Regions from separate parts of the Pantoea sp. nfd-35 genome, predicted to be linked through region 2. Evidence: predicted binding sites of a transcription regulator. Region 2 holds the regulator's gene; the other holds the start of a gene.
What was found. The regulator sigma-54, encoded in region 2, starts transcription at its own class of promoters, with help from an activator protein. The targets are predictions, from matches to a motif close to GTTGGCACANNTTTCGCTNT.
Positions count from the first base shown of each region.

Region 1: P9J57_RS02305 (gamma carbonic anhydrase family protein) is a predicted target of sigma-54. The motif match lies at 4,297-4,316, and genes of this name have one in related genera.

Region 1 covers NZ_CP122403.1:475,084-482,414, forward strand. Annotated here, with positions in the region: gene dprA (DNA-protecting protein DprA) at 1-829, shown strand, start outside; gene smg (DUF494 family protein Smg) at 801-1,274, shown strand; gene P9J57_RS02285 (DNA topoisomerase family protein) at 1,297-1,842, shown strand; gene tsaC (L-threonylcarbamoyladenylate synthase type 1 TsaC) at 1,852-2,424, shown strand; gene aroE (shikimate dehydrogenase) at 2,428-3,246, shown strand; gene P9J57_RS02300 (DUF1488 family protein) at 3,243-3,500, shown strand; gene P9J57_RS02305 (gamma carbonic anhydrase family protein) at 3,455-4,021, opposite strand; rRNA gene P9J57_RS02310 (16S ribosomal RNA) at 4,513-6,054, shown strand; tRNA gene P9J57_RS02315 (tRNA-Glu) at 6,218-6,293, shown strand; rRNA gene P9J57_RS02320 (23S ribosomal RNA) at 6,532-7,331, shown strand, end outside.
Region 2 covers NZ_CP122403.1:4,009,019-4,016,349, reverse strand. Annotated here, with positions in the region: partial or broken gene arcB (aerobic respiration two-component sensor histidine kinase ArcB) at 1-60, shown strand, start outside; gene mtgA (monofunctional biosynthetic peptidoglycan transglycosylase) at 857-1,576, shown strand; gene npr (PTS phosphocarrier protein NPr) at 1,579-1,851, opposite strand; gene rapZ (RNase adapter RapZ) at 1,848-2,702, opposite strand; gene ptsN (PTS IIA-like nitrogen regulatory protein PtsN) at 2,752-3,231, opposite strand; gene hpf (ribosome hibernation promoting factor) at 3,384-3,671, opposite strand; gene rpoN (RNA polymerase factor sigma-54) at 3,693-5,129, opposite strand; gene lptB (LPS export ABC transporter ATP-binding protein) at 5,178-5,903, opposite strand; gene lptA (lipopolysaccharide ABC transporter substrate-binding protein LptA) at 5,909-6,463, opposite strand; gene lptC (LPS export ABC transporter periplasmic protein LptC) at 6,432-7,013, opposite strand; gene kdsC (3-deoxy-manno-octulosonate-8-phosphatase KdsC) at 7,010-7,331, opposite strand, start outside.

The DNA.
Region 1 (7,331 bases), 880 kb from region 2:
GGGCGATCCTTCCGTTCTGGGTACATCGCAGCTGGCGGTGGTGGGCAGCCGCCAGTGCTCTCACTCCGGTCGTTACTGGTGTGACGTGTTCACACAGGCGTTGTCGCTCAGTGGCTTCACCATCACCAGCGGCCTGGCTCTCGGTATTGATGGTGTTGCACATCGTGCTGCGCTGAACGTGAGGGGGAAAACCGTTGCGGTACTGGGCAGCGGACTGGCCCACCTCTATCCCAGGAGGCATGTTGCGCTGGCTCAGGAAATTGTCGAGCAGGGGGGCGCGGTGATATCCGAGTTTCCGCTTGATGCACTTCCTCTGGCACACCGGTTTCCACGCAGAAACCGGATTATCAGCGGATTAAGCCAGGGCGTGTTAGTCATTGAAGCGTCATTAAAGAGTGGTTCATTAGTCACAGCCCGTTACGCATTAGAGCAAAATCGCGCTGTTTATGCCTTGCCTGGAGCATTGGGCAACAGCGGCAGTGAGGGAACAAACTGGTTGATTCAGCAGGGAGCAATGCTGGTGGCACATCCTAATAACATCATTGAAGATTTACGCGCTATGCTTAACTGGTTACCTGTTACACAATCAGACGAAATTTATTCTGATGCCAGTGACGATGCTCCATTGCCATTTGCCGAGCTGTTGGCTAACGTAGGTGATGAGGTTACACCTGTTGACGTTGTCGCTGAACGTGCCGGCCAACCTGTGCCAGTTATTACAGCTCAGTTGCTGGAACTGGAGTTAGCAGGATGGATCGCAGCTGTACCCGGCGGCTATGTCCGATTGAGGAGGGCATGCCATGTTCGACGTACTCATGTACTTGTTTGAGACCTATATCCACAACGAAGCAGAAATGGGTGTTGATCAGGACAGATTGACAGATGACTTGACGGATGCCGGTTTTCATCGCGAAGACATTTATAACGCGTTGAACTGGTTAGAAAAGTTGGCAGACTACCAGGAAGGTCTGGTCGCACCAATTTTACTGGCAAATGATCCGCTCTCCATGCGCATCTATACAGATGAAGAGAGCAAGCGTTTAGATGCCGAAAGCCGCGGTTTCCTGCTCTTCCTGGAACAAATTCAGGTATTGAGCCTTGAAACACGAGAAATGGTCATTGAACGTGTCATGGCGCTTGATACTCTTGATTTCGATCTTGAGGATCTTAAATGGGTGGTGTTGATGGTGCTTTTTAACATCCCAGGATGTGAAAATGCCTACCAACAAATGGAAGAACTGTTATTCGACGTCAACGAAGGTATGCTGCATTAAATTTCACTGATGCATTATCGTTATGAGTAAAACCGCACTCTTCACTGTGCGTAAACAGGATCCCTGCCCCGCTTGCGGGGCAGAACTTGTTATACGTTCAGGAAAACACGGCCCTTTTTTGGGCTGTGCAAACTACCCTGCCTGCGATTACATTCGGCCCTTGGGCAACCAGGCCGACGGGCACGTTGTGAAAGTTCTGGAAGGTCACGCCTGCCCGCAATGTGGCGCAGATAAAGTATTACGCCAGGGCCGTTTTGGTATGTTCATTGGCTGTAGCCATTATCCAGAATGTGATTACACAGAAACGATCGATAAACCTGATGAGACGACTCTCGATTGCCCGCAGTGTCAGCAGGGTAAACTGGTACAGCGGCGATCGCGCTTTGGTAAAACGTTTCATTCCTGTGATCGCTATCCAGCCTGCCAGTTTGCCGTCAACCTGACACCCGTGGCCGGGCGTTGTCCGCATTGTGAATTTCCACTTTTAGTTGAAAAAAAGACCACGCAAGGCACCCGGCTTTTTTGCGCCAGTAAACGTTGTGGCAAAGCTATCATTGAAGAGACGTAAGACATCATCATGCAAAATCAACCAGTTTCCGGCTCACTCCAGGATTGTGTGAACCATCTGAAGCAACATGCAGTCATTGCTTACCCTACAGAAGCGGTATTCGGCCTGGGCTGCGATCCTGATAATGAATCGGCCGTCATGGCGCTGTTGGCGTTGAAACGGCGGCCCGTGGAAAAAGGATTGATTCTGATAGCGGCCGATTATGGCCAGCTCATGCCCTACGTTTCCGATCACGTGTTAACGGCGATGCAGCGTGAACGTATGTTTGCCTGCTGGCCCGGCCCGGTGACCTTTGTCGTGCCTGCGGCACCGCATACGCCGCGTTGGTTAACCGGACAATTCGATTCTCTGGCTATTCGCGTCAGCGATCATCCTGACGTTCAGGCGTTGTGCCGGGCGTTTGGCAAGCCTCTGGTGTCAACCAGTGCGAATCTTTCAGGGCAGCCGCCCTGTCGCACAGTAGATGAAGTCAAACGGCAGTTTGGTCCGGCGTTCCCCGTGCTCAACGGGAACACGGGAGGCAGGTTAAATCCCTCCGAGATCCGCGACGTCATCAGCGGCAACCAGATACGGCAGGGTTAGCAGATGACACATTTTGCCGTTTTTGGTCACCCAATAAGCCACAGTAAGTCGCCGCAAATCCATCAGGCTTTTGCCAGACAAACGGGGATCACCCTTCAATATGATCGTATTGAAGCGCCTGTGGATAGTTTCCCCGAGGCGGTTACGACGTTTTTTGCCCAAGGCGGAGCGGGCGCAAATATCACGTTACCTTTCAAGCAGCAGGCCTGGGAATATGCCGATCAACTGACCGAGCGGGCTTCTACCTCGGGGGCGGTTAACACGTTGAAAAAGTGCCCGGACGGACAGATTCTTGGCGACAATACGGACGGCATTGGTTTAGTCAGCGATCTTCAGCGTCTGTCGATGATCAAACCAGGCGATCGTGTCTTACTGATGGGGGCTGGTGGGGCAGCACGTGGCGTTATCCTGCCTCTGCTTTCTCTGGGAACGACGATTACGCTAGTCAACCGCACGGCTGCGAGTGCCCAAAGCATGGCAAAGGCGTTCGGACAGTATGGGGCGGTGAGTGCATGTTCATTTAATGCGCTGAGTGGTAAACAATTTGATTTACTGATTAACGCGACATCGAGTGGCATTAATGGCGATGTGCCGCCATTACCCTCATCATTAATCCATGCTGATTTACACTGCTATGACATGTTTTATCAGAACGGATTAACCGCTTTTCTGCGCTGGTGCCAACAACAGGGTTCATCGCATCTTGCGGATGGATTAGGCATGCTGGTGGGGCAAGCCGCGCATGCATTTCATTTATGGCATGGCATCATGCCGGAAATTGCGCCGGTGATCGCGTCATTGAAAGCGGAGCTGTCGTCGTGAATCAGGCTATCCAGTTTCCAGATCGTGAAACGCTGGATACGACATTAATGGCTGTCTGTTTCCCTGTTTTGGTCAATGGCATGGGGCTAACCTGTGCCATCAGTGTGACGGCTTTACACCAACAATTCGGGGAAGGGGATGCGATGGCACTGTTTCGTGACCATCGCTGGGATTTGGAAGATCAGGCGGAGGACTGTATCCGTAACGATCAGGTCGATAATGAAGGATGGATCTGGCTGTCGCCGGCCAGGTAGTCGTTCTTCCAACTGACATAGTTGCTGGCAGAGTAGAGCAATCCTGCTATTTCTTTTTCATTCAGCGGTCGGATCTGTTTGACCGGACTGCCTACATAAAGATAACCACTTTCCAGCCGCTTACCGGGAGGAACCAGGCTCCCGGCACCAATCAGAACGTCATCCTCAACAATCACGCCATCCAGCACAATTGACCCCATTCCAACCAGTACGCGATTGCCAATAGTACAACCGTGCAGCATGGCTTTATGTCCGACAGTAACATCCTCACCGATCACCAGTGGGAAACCTGCAGGATTAGCATCAGACTTATGGGTAACATGCAGCACGCTACCATCCTGAATATTGGTGCGGGCGCCGATGCGAACCTGGTTCACATCACCACGAATAGCCACCAGAGGCCAGATACCGACATCGTCTTCCATGATTACGTCACCCGCCACAACGCTGGTGGGATCAACCATGACGCGCAGACCCAACTGCGGGAAGAGATGTTTATAAGGACGTAACGCTACAGTCATTGTGCTCTCCTTTACTGTGTTTACCGGCAGCCTGATGCGATTGTGACCAACTGGCAAGGGGATTTTGCGCCGGATCGTTGGTGATCTAATCAATGTGAATGTTTTCTCGGCAGTCAGTAAAAAGATCCAAAAAAAGGGTTGTGCAATTAAATCGGATCCCTATAATGCGCCTCCATCGACACGGCACAACGGCTTACGGAATGCGGTGTTGAGAGGGTCAGGCAACTGAGCCGCCGGAGAAAAACTTCTGAAAAAGAGGTTGACTCTGAAGGAGGAAAGCGTAATATACGCCACCTCGCGACAGACGGTTAACCCGCTGTTCGCACTGCTCTTTAACAATTTATCAGACAATCTGTGTGGGCACTCGCAGGATTGATATCAGCGTCTCCGGACGTAAAAAATATCAAAGCCTCACGAGTGAACACATAATGAAATTCATTATGACGTTTTACAGATGAGCACCGCTGGACTTGTTTCAGCAAATCAAACTTAAATTGAAGAGTTTGATCATGGCTCAGATTGAACGCTGGCGGCAGGCCTAACACATGCAAGTCGGACGGTAGCACAGAGGAGCTTGCTCCTCGGGTGACGAGTGGCGGACGGGTGAGTAATGTCTGGGGATCTGCCCGATAGAGGGGGATAACCACTGGAAACGGTGGCTAATACCGCATAACGTCGCAAGACCAAAGAGGGGGACCTTCGGGCCTCTCACTATCGGATGAACCCAGATGGGATTAGCTAGTAGGCGGGGTAACGGCCCACCTAGGCGACGATCCCTAGCTGGTCTGAGAGGATGACCAGCCACACTGGAACTGAGACACGGTCCAGACTCCTACGGGAGGCAGCAGTGGGGAATATTGCACAATGGGCGCAAGCCTGATGCAGCCATGCCGCGTGTATGAAGAAGGCCTTCGGGTTGTAAAGTACTTTCAGCGGGGAGGAAGGCGATAAGGTTAATAACCTTGTCGATTGACGTTACCCGCAGAAGAAGCACCGGCTAACTCCGTGCCAGCAGCCGCGGTAATACGGAGGGTGCAAGCGTTAATCGGAATTACTGGGCGTAAAGCGCACGCAGGCGGTCTGTTAAGTCAGATGTGAAATCCCCGGGCTTAACCTGGGAACTGCATTTGAAACTGGCAGGCTTGAGTCTCGTAGAGGGGGGTAGAATTCCAGGTGTAGCGGTGAAATGCGTAGAGATCTGGAGGAATACCGGTGGCGAAGGCGGCCCCCTGGACGAAGACTGACGCTCAGGTGCGAAAGCGTGGGGTGCAAACAGGATTAGATACCCTGGTAGTCCACGCCGTAAACGATGTCGACTTGGAGGTTGTTCCCTTGAGGAGTGGCTTCCGGAGCTAACGCGTTAAGTCGACCGCCTGGGGAGTACGGCCGCAAGGTTAAAACTCAAATGAATTGACGGGGGCCCGCACAAGCGGTGGAGCATGTGGTTTAATTCGATGCAACGCGAAGAACCTTACCTACTCTTGACATCCAGAGAACTTAGCAGAGATGCTTTGGTGCCTTCGGGAACTCTGAGACAGGTGCTGCATGGCTGTCGTCAGCTCGTGTTGTGAAATGTTGGGTTAAGTCCCGCAACGAGCGCAACCCTTATCCTTTGTTGCCAGCGATTCGGTCGGGAACTCAAAGGAGACTGCCGGTGATAAACCGGAGGAAGGTGGGGATGACGTCAAGTCATCATGGCCCTTACGAGTAGGGCTACACACGTGCTACAATGGCGCATACAAAGAGAAGCGACCTCGCGAGAGCAAGCGGACCTCATAAAGTGCGTCGTAGTCCGGATCGGAGTCTGCAACTCGACTCCGTGAAGTCGGAATCGCTAGTAATCGTGGATCAGAATGCCACGGTGAATACGTTCCCGGGCCTTGTACACACCGCCCGTCACACCATGGGAGTGGGTTGCAAAAGAAGTAGGTAGCTTAACCTTCGGGAGGGCGCTTACCACTTTGTGATTCATGACTGGGGTGAAGTCGTAACAAGGTAACCGTAGGGGAACCTGCGGTTGGATCACCTCCTTACCTGAAGATACTTTCCCGCGAAGTGCTCACACAGATTGTCTGATAGAAAAGTAATGAGCAAAGCGTCTACGCGTTGGGGTGCGGTAACAATATTAATTGTCGCCTGATTATACAATCTCACCTTCACGTGAAACTACCCGTGTCTGTTGCACAAGTATTTCACGTCCCCTTCGTCTAGAGGCCCAGGACACCGCCCTTTCACGGCGGTAACAGGGGTTCGAATCCCCTAGGGGACGCCACTTGCTTGGTGACAGGTGAAAGGTGTTGCCCACATATCTTAAAAATGACTTGCGAGTCATGTTTAAGATATTGCTCTTTAACAATCCGGAACAAGCTGAAAATTTGAAACGACGCATTGTCGTGTTCCTCCGTAATAAGGAACACAGTACAACGCGTTCGAGTCTCTCAAAAGCTTACAGCTTACAAGCTAACTGTGAAGCCGTTACGGTGAAACAGATAAACGCCTGTGGGTTGTGAGGTTAAGCGACTAAGCGTACACGGTGGATGCCCTGGCAGTCAGAGGCGATGAAGGGCGTGCTAATCTGCGATAAGCGCCGGTAAGGTGATATGAACCGCTACAACCGGCGATACCCGAATGGGGAAACCCAGTGTGTTCCGACACACTATCATGCAGTGAATACATAGCTGTATGAGGCGAACCGGGGGAACTGAAACATCTAAGTACCCCGAGGAAAAGAAATCAACCGAGATTCCCCCAGTAGCGGCGAGCGAACGGGGAGGAGCCCAGAACCATCATCAGCTTGTGCATCAGTGGAAGCGTCTGGAAAGTCGCAGGGTACAGGGTGATACTCCCGTACACAAAGGTGCACAGGCTGTGAGTTCGATGAGTAAGGCGGGACACGTGGTATCCTGTCTGAATATGGGGGGACCATCCTCCAAGGCTAAATACTCCTGACTGACCGATAGTGAACCAGTACCGTGAGGGAAAGGCGAAAAGAACCCCGGCGAGGGGAGTGAAACAGAACCTGAAACCGTGTACGTACAAGCAGTGGGAGCCTTCTTTATGGGGGTGACTGCGTACCTTTTGTATAATGGGTCAGCGACTTATATTCTGTAGCAAGGTTAACCGTATAGGGGAGCCGCAGGGAAACCGAGTCTTAACTGGGCGTTAAGTTGCAGGGTATAGACCCGAAACCCGGTGATCTAGCCATGGGCAGGTTGAAGGTTGGGTAACACTAACTGGAGGACCGAACCGACTAATGTTGAAAAATTAGCGGATGACCTGTGGCTGGGGGTGAAAGGCCAATCAAACCGGG
Region 2 (7,331 bases):
AGCCGGGGTGCGCTAATACTGCGCCAACACCAGGGAAAAAGACGCTGCTGCTATGCTTAATGTTATTCATGCAACAGCGGGGTATTGGTTAACACTTGCAACACCTTAGCAAATTCAAATTACTTTGTGACAAGATTCATTAAAATTTGTGATGTTGAACCGCGTTTAAATACAGGAAACATTAATTCGACAACATAGTCAAGCAATGAATCAATTTTACCGTCGTATTGGTTGTTTTTTAATCAAACCTACTGTTTTTTGTACGGGCTTAAGCCAAATTTGTTAACAAAACCTGTGTTGCGCGCGGTAACCAAAATTTTTTGCCGTAGCTTGCGAGTAAAATAGATATAAACTTATGATAATAAAGAATAATGAAGAAAACAGGTCGATCGGACCCAAAACGTTTCGGGTCACCGGATCTTATCTCATCATCAAAAGGTTTTGCCGATAGAAAGTCTTTTATAATTCGGCAAAAACATAGAGTTGAAATAACGCTGTGTGACAAATAAATCCCTTAGCAAGGTCACTGAGTGAACATTTTATCAGCAGGTGCCGTGAGGGCTTTTTACAGTCCGCAGAATTATATATAAGTTTTGTGAAACATTGAGGTATGGGATTGTCACAAAATGGTATCATCTTTTTAGAACGGTGAGCGCATTACAAAAAAGATGGAACCGATTCCTTACGCTTGGAAGTAATTGAACTCATTCAAACTATTGTTGCATTCAGAATGCATTTTCATTGTTTTGTTATAAACGTTGCACAATGTAGCAGCGCATTTGTCAGTAAAAAAGTGTACGCCGGGCAGTGGTCACGCCTGAAATTAATTAACGCATAAAAATCTTGAGACGAGCGCATGAGTAAGCATAAAGGGAACCTGTGGCGGCGCGTGAAGCCTGTAGTGATGCGCATTGTGTTTATTTGGCTGGGGCTGTGGCTGGCGGGCATTCTGCTCTTTTCGTTCATTCCTGTCCCCTTTTCAGCCGTGATGGCAGAACGTCAGGTAGGTGCCTGGTTCAGGGGCGATTTTGGCTACGTCTCTCATTCGGACTGGGTAGGAGCAGATGAAATTTCACCCTGGATGAAACTGGCCGTCATCGCTTCTGAAGATCAACACTTCCCCGACCATTGGGGGTTTGACGTAGCGGCAATCCGGTCCGTACTGGACGACAGTGACAGCCGGATGCGTGGAGCATCCACGCTGTCACAGCAAACGGCAAAAAATCTGTTTTTATGGGATGGCCGGAGTTGGGTGCGTAAAGGACTGGAGGCGGGATTAACCGTCGGGCTGGAAACCGTATGGACCAAACGGAGGATCCTGACGGTTTATCTGAATATCGCGGAGTTTGGCAAAGGCACGTTCGGGGTAGAGGCGGCTTCACGCCGCTTCTTTCATAAACCTGCCAGCCGATTAACCCTGTCCGAAGCGGCGCTGCTGGCTGCTGTCTTGCCTAATCCGCTGCGCTTCCGCGCAGATGCACCTTCAGGCTATGTCCGTCAACGCCAGCAGTGGATCCTGCGCCAGATGCGTCAGCTGGGTGGCGAAGGCTTCCTGCAGCGCAATCACCTGAACTGACGTTAGTCTTCGTCGAATCCGGCTTCAAACAGTTCAATGACGGCAGCCAGGGCTTCCGTTTCCTGTGGACCGCTGGCTTCGATCTCAATATGACCGCCTTTGGCCGAATCCAGCATCAGCAACGCGATAACGCTGCTGGCTTCGGCCTCTGTTCCGCTCTCGTTACGCAACAGCACTTCGGCATCGAAACTCTGCACCAGTTCAAACAGCTTCATAGCAGGACGTGCATGCATGCCGAGCTTATTTCTGATTTCCACGGTTTGCTTAACGGTCATGATTTACGTTTTTCCAGCGTGCGATGACGAGACTGTACATTTTTACCCCGCGAGCGGAAATAGTCAGCCAGCTGTTCGGCAATATACACGGAGCGATGTTTGCCGCCAGTACAGCCAATCGCCACGGTAAGATAGCTACGGTTGTTGGTTTCCAGCATCGGCAACCAGAGTTCCAGATAGCTACGCGTCTGATATATGAAGTTATGGACTTCAGTATGGCGATCGAGGAACGCGGCCACGGGCCTGTCCAGACCGGTCATGGGACGTAATTTGGGATCCCAGTGCGGGTTAGGCAAAAAGCGCACGTCGAAAACGTAATCTGCATCAATAGGAATGCCGTGCTTGAAGCCAAACGATTCGAACACCATTGTCAGCTCACGCTCACGTTTACCCAGCAAGCGGGTACGCAGCATCTCCGCCAGTTCGTGTACCGACATCTCTGAAGTATCAATAATCAGATCGGCACGGGAACGCAGCGGCTCAAGCAGGTCGCTCTCTTCGTCAATCGCGCTTTCCAGCGACAGATTCTTGCTGGATAAGGGATGCAGACGGCGCGTATCACTGTAACGGCGGATCAACGTGTTGCGATCGGCATCAAGAAACAGCAACTGCGGTGAGAATGCTGAAGGCAAACTGCTGAGCGCCGTCTCAAAAATCTCAGGAGATTCGGGCATATTGCGTACGTCAATACTCACGGCCGCAGAGATATTGCGCTCGACCAGTGATTCAGCCAGTTGAGGCAACAGCACCACTGGCAGGTTATCAACGCAGTAAAAACCCATGTCTTCCAGCGCGCGAAGCGCCACTGACTTTCCCGAGCCTGACCGACCGCTGACGATCATCAGCACCATGACCTTCTCTCCCGTTTTAAAGCCGGCTTACGCCGGTAAATCACGCGCTTTATTGCTCTGTTTGTGCTTCGGTAATAATCGCATACAGTTCTTCATCGCTCTGCGCGGCACGCAGGCGACGGCAAACCGTTTTATCCGCCAGTCGTTTTGCCACTAACGACAGCGTATGTAAATGGGTTTTACACTGGTCAGCCGGCACCAGTAGCGCAAAAAGCAGATCGACAGGCTGGTTATCCACGGCATCAAAAGCGATGGGTTGCTCCAGGCTGATAAAGACGCCTACGGCCCGTAAAGTATCTTCCTCCAGCTTGCCGTGAGGGATCGCGATACCGTTACCGATACCGGTGCTCCCCATGCGCTCACGGGTTAGGATCGCTTCAAACAGCGTTTGATGCGGCAGGTTGAGCTGCTTAGCGGCCAGTTCGCTGATAATCTCCAGCGCCCGTTTTTTGCTTTGGCAGTGTACGCTACTGCGGGTGCAGTCTGGCGAAAGCACCGTGCTCAGTTCCAGTGTTAAATCATTGTTCATTGTCGTTTCACTTGCGAGTTCACATAGCCATCAACCCGGTACGTAAACATCACGTCGCGGAATAATGGCGCTGGCACAGATGACAAAACGGGGCGGTTAATCCGCCCCATCCTTTCAGCTTTGCGCGCCGGGCGCGCCTGCCAGCGTGAAGGTTAGTGTTTTTTTAGCTTGTCTTTATATTTGGTCAGTTGACGGGTCAACTTGTCAATCAATCCGTCAATTGCCGCATACATATCTTCCGCTTCAGATGTGGCGTGCAGCTCGCCACCGTTGACGTGCAGGGTTGCATCAGCAATCTGCGTCACCTTCTCAACTTTCAGGACAACATACACCTGATTGATATGATCAAAGTAATGTTCCAGTTTGGCAAATTTCGTTGTCACGAACTCACGCAGGGGTTCGGTGATTTCAACATTTTGCCCGGTAAGGTTCAGCTGCATAGGTCTTCCTTCTCATTTCTGTCAAACCAGCTGTTTACGCTGATTTGAAGGCGGTATGGACAAAGACTCGCGGTACTTAGCGACGGTTCGACGTGCCACTATTATCCCTTGATCAGATAACATGGAGGTCAGTTTACTGTCACTCAAGGGCTTGGCGGGGTTTTCCGCCGAGATTAATTTTTTCACCAGCGCACGAATAGCGGTAGATGACGCTTCTCCGCCACCTTCAGTATTAACATGACTGGAGAAAAAATACTTCAGTTCAAAAATGCCTCGTGGGCTGTGAAGGTATTTTTGCGTGGTCACGCGGGAAATCGTCGATTCATGCATGTCCACCGCCTGGGCAATATCGGCCAGCACCATAGGACGCATAAACTCTTCACCCTGGTCAAAAAAGGCCTGCTGCTGTTCCACAATACAGCGGGAGACTTTTAACAATGTCTCGTTACGGCTTTCAAGACTTTTAATCAGCCAGCGGGCTTCCTGCAAATTACTGCGGATAAACTGACTGTCGCTGTCGTTGCGTCCGGCTCCGCCCATGGCGGCATATTGCTGGTTGATCTTCAACCTGGGCAGGCTGTCGGTATTCAGCTCGACCGTCCAGCGCGTCGTCACTTTACGTACCAGCACATCGGGAATCACGTATTCGGGTTCACCGGTGTTAATCGACTGACCCGGGCGCGGATCGAGCGACTGAATCAGCAGCATCGCCTCTTTCAGTACGTCTTCTTTCAGACGCGTTACGCGCATCAGGCTGCGGAAATCGTGGTTCGCCAGCAAATCGAGATGGCTGCTGACGATCAATTTTGCTTCCGCCAGCATCGGCGTTTCAGGTGCATACTGCGACAGCTGCACCAGCAGGCAGTCGCGCAAATCACGCGCGCCGACGCCGACAGGATCGAAACGCTGAACGCGCTTTAACACGGCTTCGACTTCGTCGATTTCCAGCTCGTCGTTACCGATACTGTCGAGAATCTCTTCAAGTGAAACGGTAAGATAACCGGTGTCATCAATGGCATCGACGATAGAGGTCGCAATGGCACGGTCGTTATCGCTGAAGGGCGTTAACTCGACCTGCCACATAAGATAGTCCTGCAGTGACTGTGTGGTTTCGCCCTGATAAATCGGCAGCTCGTCATCCTGATAATCGGTGCCGGTTCCTGAAGGCGTGCCTGCGGTGTAAATCTCGTCCCACGTGGCGTCAAGCGGCAGCTCTTCAGGCATGTCCTTTTGTTCCAGCGCTTCTCGGGTATCCAGTCCCGCTTCGCCTTCCTGATACTCTTTCGCGTCTATTTCATCGTGCAGATCGGTTTGCTCAAGCAGGGGATTGCTTTCCAGCGCCAGCTGTAACTCTTGCTGGAGTTCGAGCGTAGAGAGCTGCAGCAGACGTATCGCCTGCTGCAGTTGTGGGGTCATCGCCAGTTGTTGGCTGAGCCTGAGTTGCAAACCTTGCTTCATAGACAGGATGGATATTCCCGGGTAAACATCAGTATTAACGACACCTTATCAGAGTCTGAACTCTTCACCCAAATAAACCCGTTTAACTTGCTCATCTGCAAGGACTTCATTCGGCGTACCGTGCGCAATCAGGTTTCCCTGACTGACGATATAGGCGCGTTCACAGACCGCCAGCGTTTCACGCACGTTGTGGTCGGTGATGAGAACACCAAGGCCACTGTCACGCAGGTGTTCAATGATTTTTTTGATGTCGATAACGGAAATCGGGTCGACCCCGGCAAAGGGTTCATCCAGCAGGATAAATTTCGGATTCGCTGCCAGCGCACGCGCAATTTCTACGCGACGGCGCTCACCACCCGACAGCGATTGCCCCATATTGTCGCGCAGATGAGCAATGTGAAACTCTTCCATTAGCTCGTTAGCCCGATCCTGTCGCTGCTCTTCGGTTAAGTCATCACGAATTTGCAGGACCGCCATCAGGTTGTCGTAAACGCTCAGGCGACGAAAGATTGAGGCTTCCTGCGGCAGATAGCCAATGCCGCGGCGCGCACGCGCATGAAGCGGCAGGATGCTGATATCTTCGTCATCAATAATGATGCGTCCCGCATCGCGCGGAACAATGCCCACCACCATGTAAAAGGTGGTCGTTTTACCCGCACCGTTTGGACCCAACAGCCCGACGATTTCACCGGACTTTACCTGCAGGCTGACGTCTTCAACCACGCGGCGGCCTTTATAAGCCTTTGCCAGGTTTTCTGCGATTAATGTGGCCATAGTGATCAGTTACTCTTTTTTTCGCTGTTGGTTGACGCGGGCTTATCCTGCAACTGCGACGGCACCAGCACGGTCGTTACGCGCTTGCTCTGGCCCTGGCTGTAAGCCTGCATTTTTTGCTCTTTTACCAGATAGGTGATGCGGTCGCCTTTGATGTTGCTGTCCAGTTGCTCAATGTAGGCGTTGCCGGTCAGCTCAACAAAGTCATTGGCAAGCTCATAATGCAGTTTGGACGCATGACCCTGAACCGGTTTGCCGTTGTCCTGCATCTGGTAAAAGGTGGCAGGGTTACCGTAAGCATCAACGATGGTTTTTTTACTGTCACCGCCCGGACGCGTGACCACCACTTTATCCGCAGTAATTTTGATCGATCCCTGGGTGACAATAACATTACCGGTGAAGGTCGCGACATTGCCTTGCAGATCCAGAGACTGATTCTCAGAGTCGATATTGACGGGTTTGTCCGAGTCACCGGTCAGCGCCAGAGCAGGCAGGCTGGTTGCAAGCAGCATACTGGCCAGTAAAAACTTAATGCGGTTTTTGTTCATTTTGAATTTCATAAGAAGTTTTGACCTTTTCGATTAACTCGGCGTTCTTTGTCCGTAAATTACCGCGCATTTTCATACCGGTAGAGTTAAAACTGCGGCCATATAACGTCACCTGGTCGTCAGAGGCGACGTCCTGCGTGACAAGATTGACCTGAGCGTTATCCGTTTTAATTCTCTCAAGCTCAGAATCTGGAGCCAGAGCATTCAGCTCAACATGGCCGTACAGATACAGCATACGATCTTTGGTAAGCTTTGCTTTATCTGAACGTACCGTCCAGGTCGGCATTTTATTTTCGTCATAGGTAGTCATCACCGGATTATCAAACCAGCTTATTCCGCTGTCTTCGTAATAGGTGACTTTGTCCGATATCAGCTTATAAGCCAGCCCGCCTTGCGGGTTGTAGACTACGGTATGCGAATTGGCACTAGTGTAGGTTGGCGTTTGATCATTATTCGCTACCGGCGCGCTGTTGTCGCCATCCCGGTTAGTGAAATTCCAGCCAATAAGCACCAGCGCAATCAAGGCCAGACCCAACGTTATCCAACGCCTGCTTTTACTCATACTGATTGCCCTTTGGCATCCTCGAATTTATTTTGCGCCATTAAGATGAGATCGCACAGCTCCCGCACCGCGCCGCGCCCACCGGCAATACGGGTAACGTAGTTCGCGCGCGTCAATAGCAATGGATGGGCATCGGCGACAGCCACGCTTAGCCCGACTTTCGCCATCACTGGCCAGTCAATCAGATCGTCGCCAATATAGGCGACCTGATCGTCAGAGAGCGACAGTGTATCCAGAAGTTCACCATAGGCCAAAAGCTTATCTGATTGCCCCTGATAAAGGTGGCGAATCCCGAGCGTTTTACAGCGGTCTTCCAGT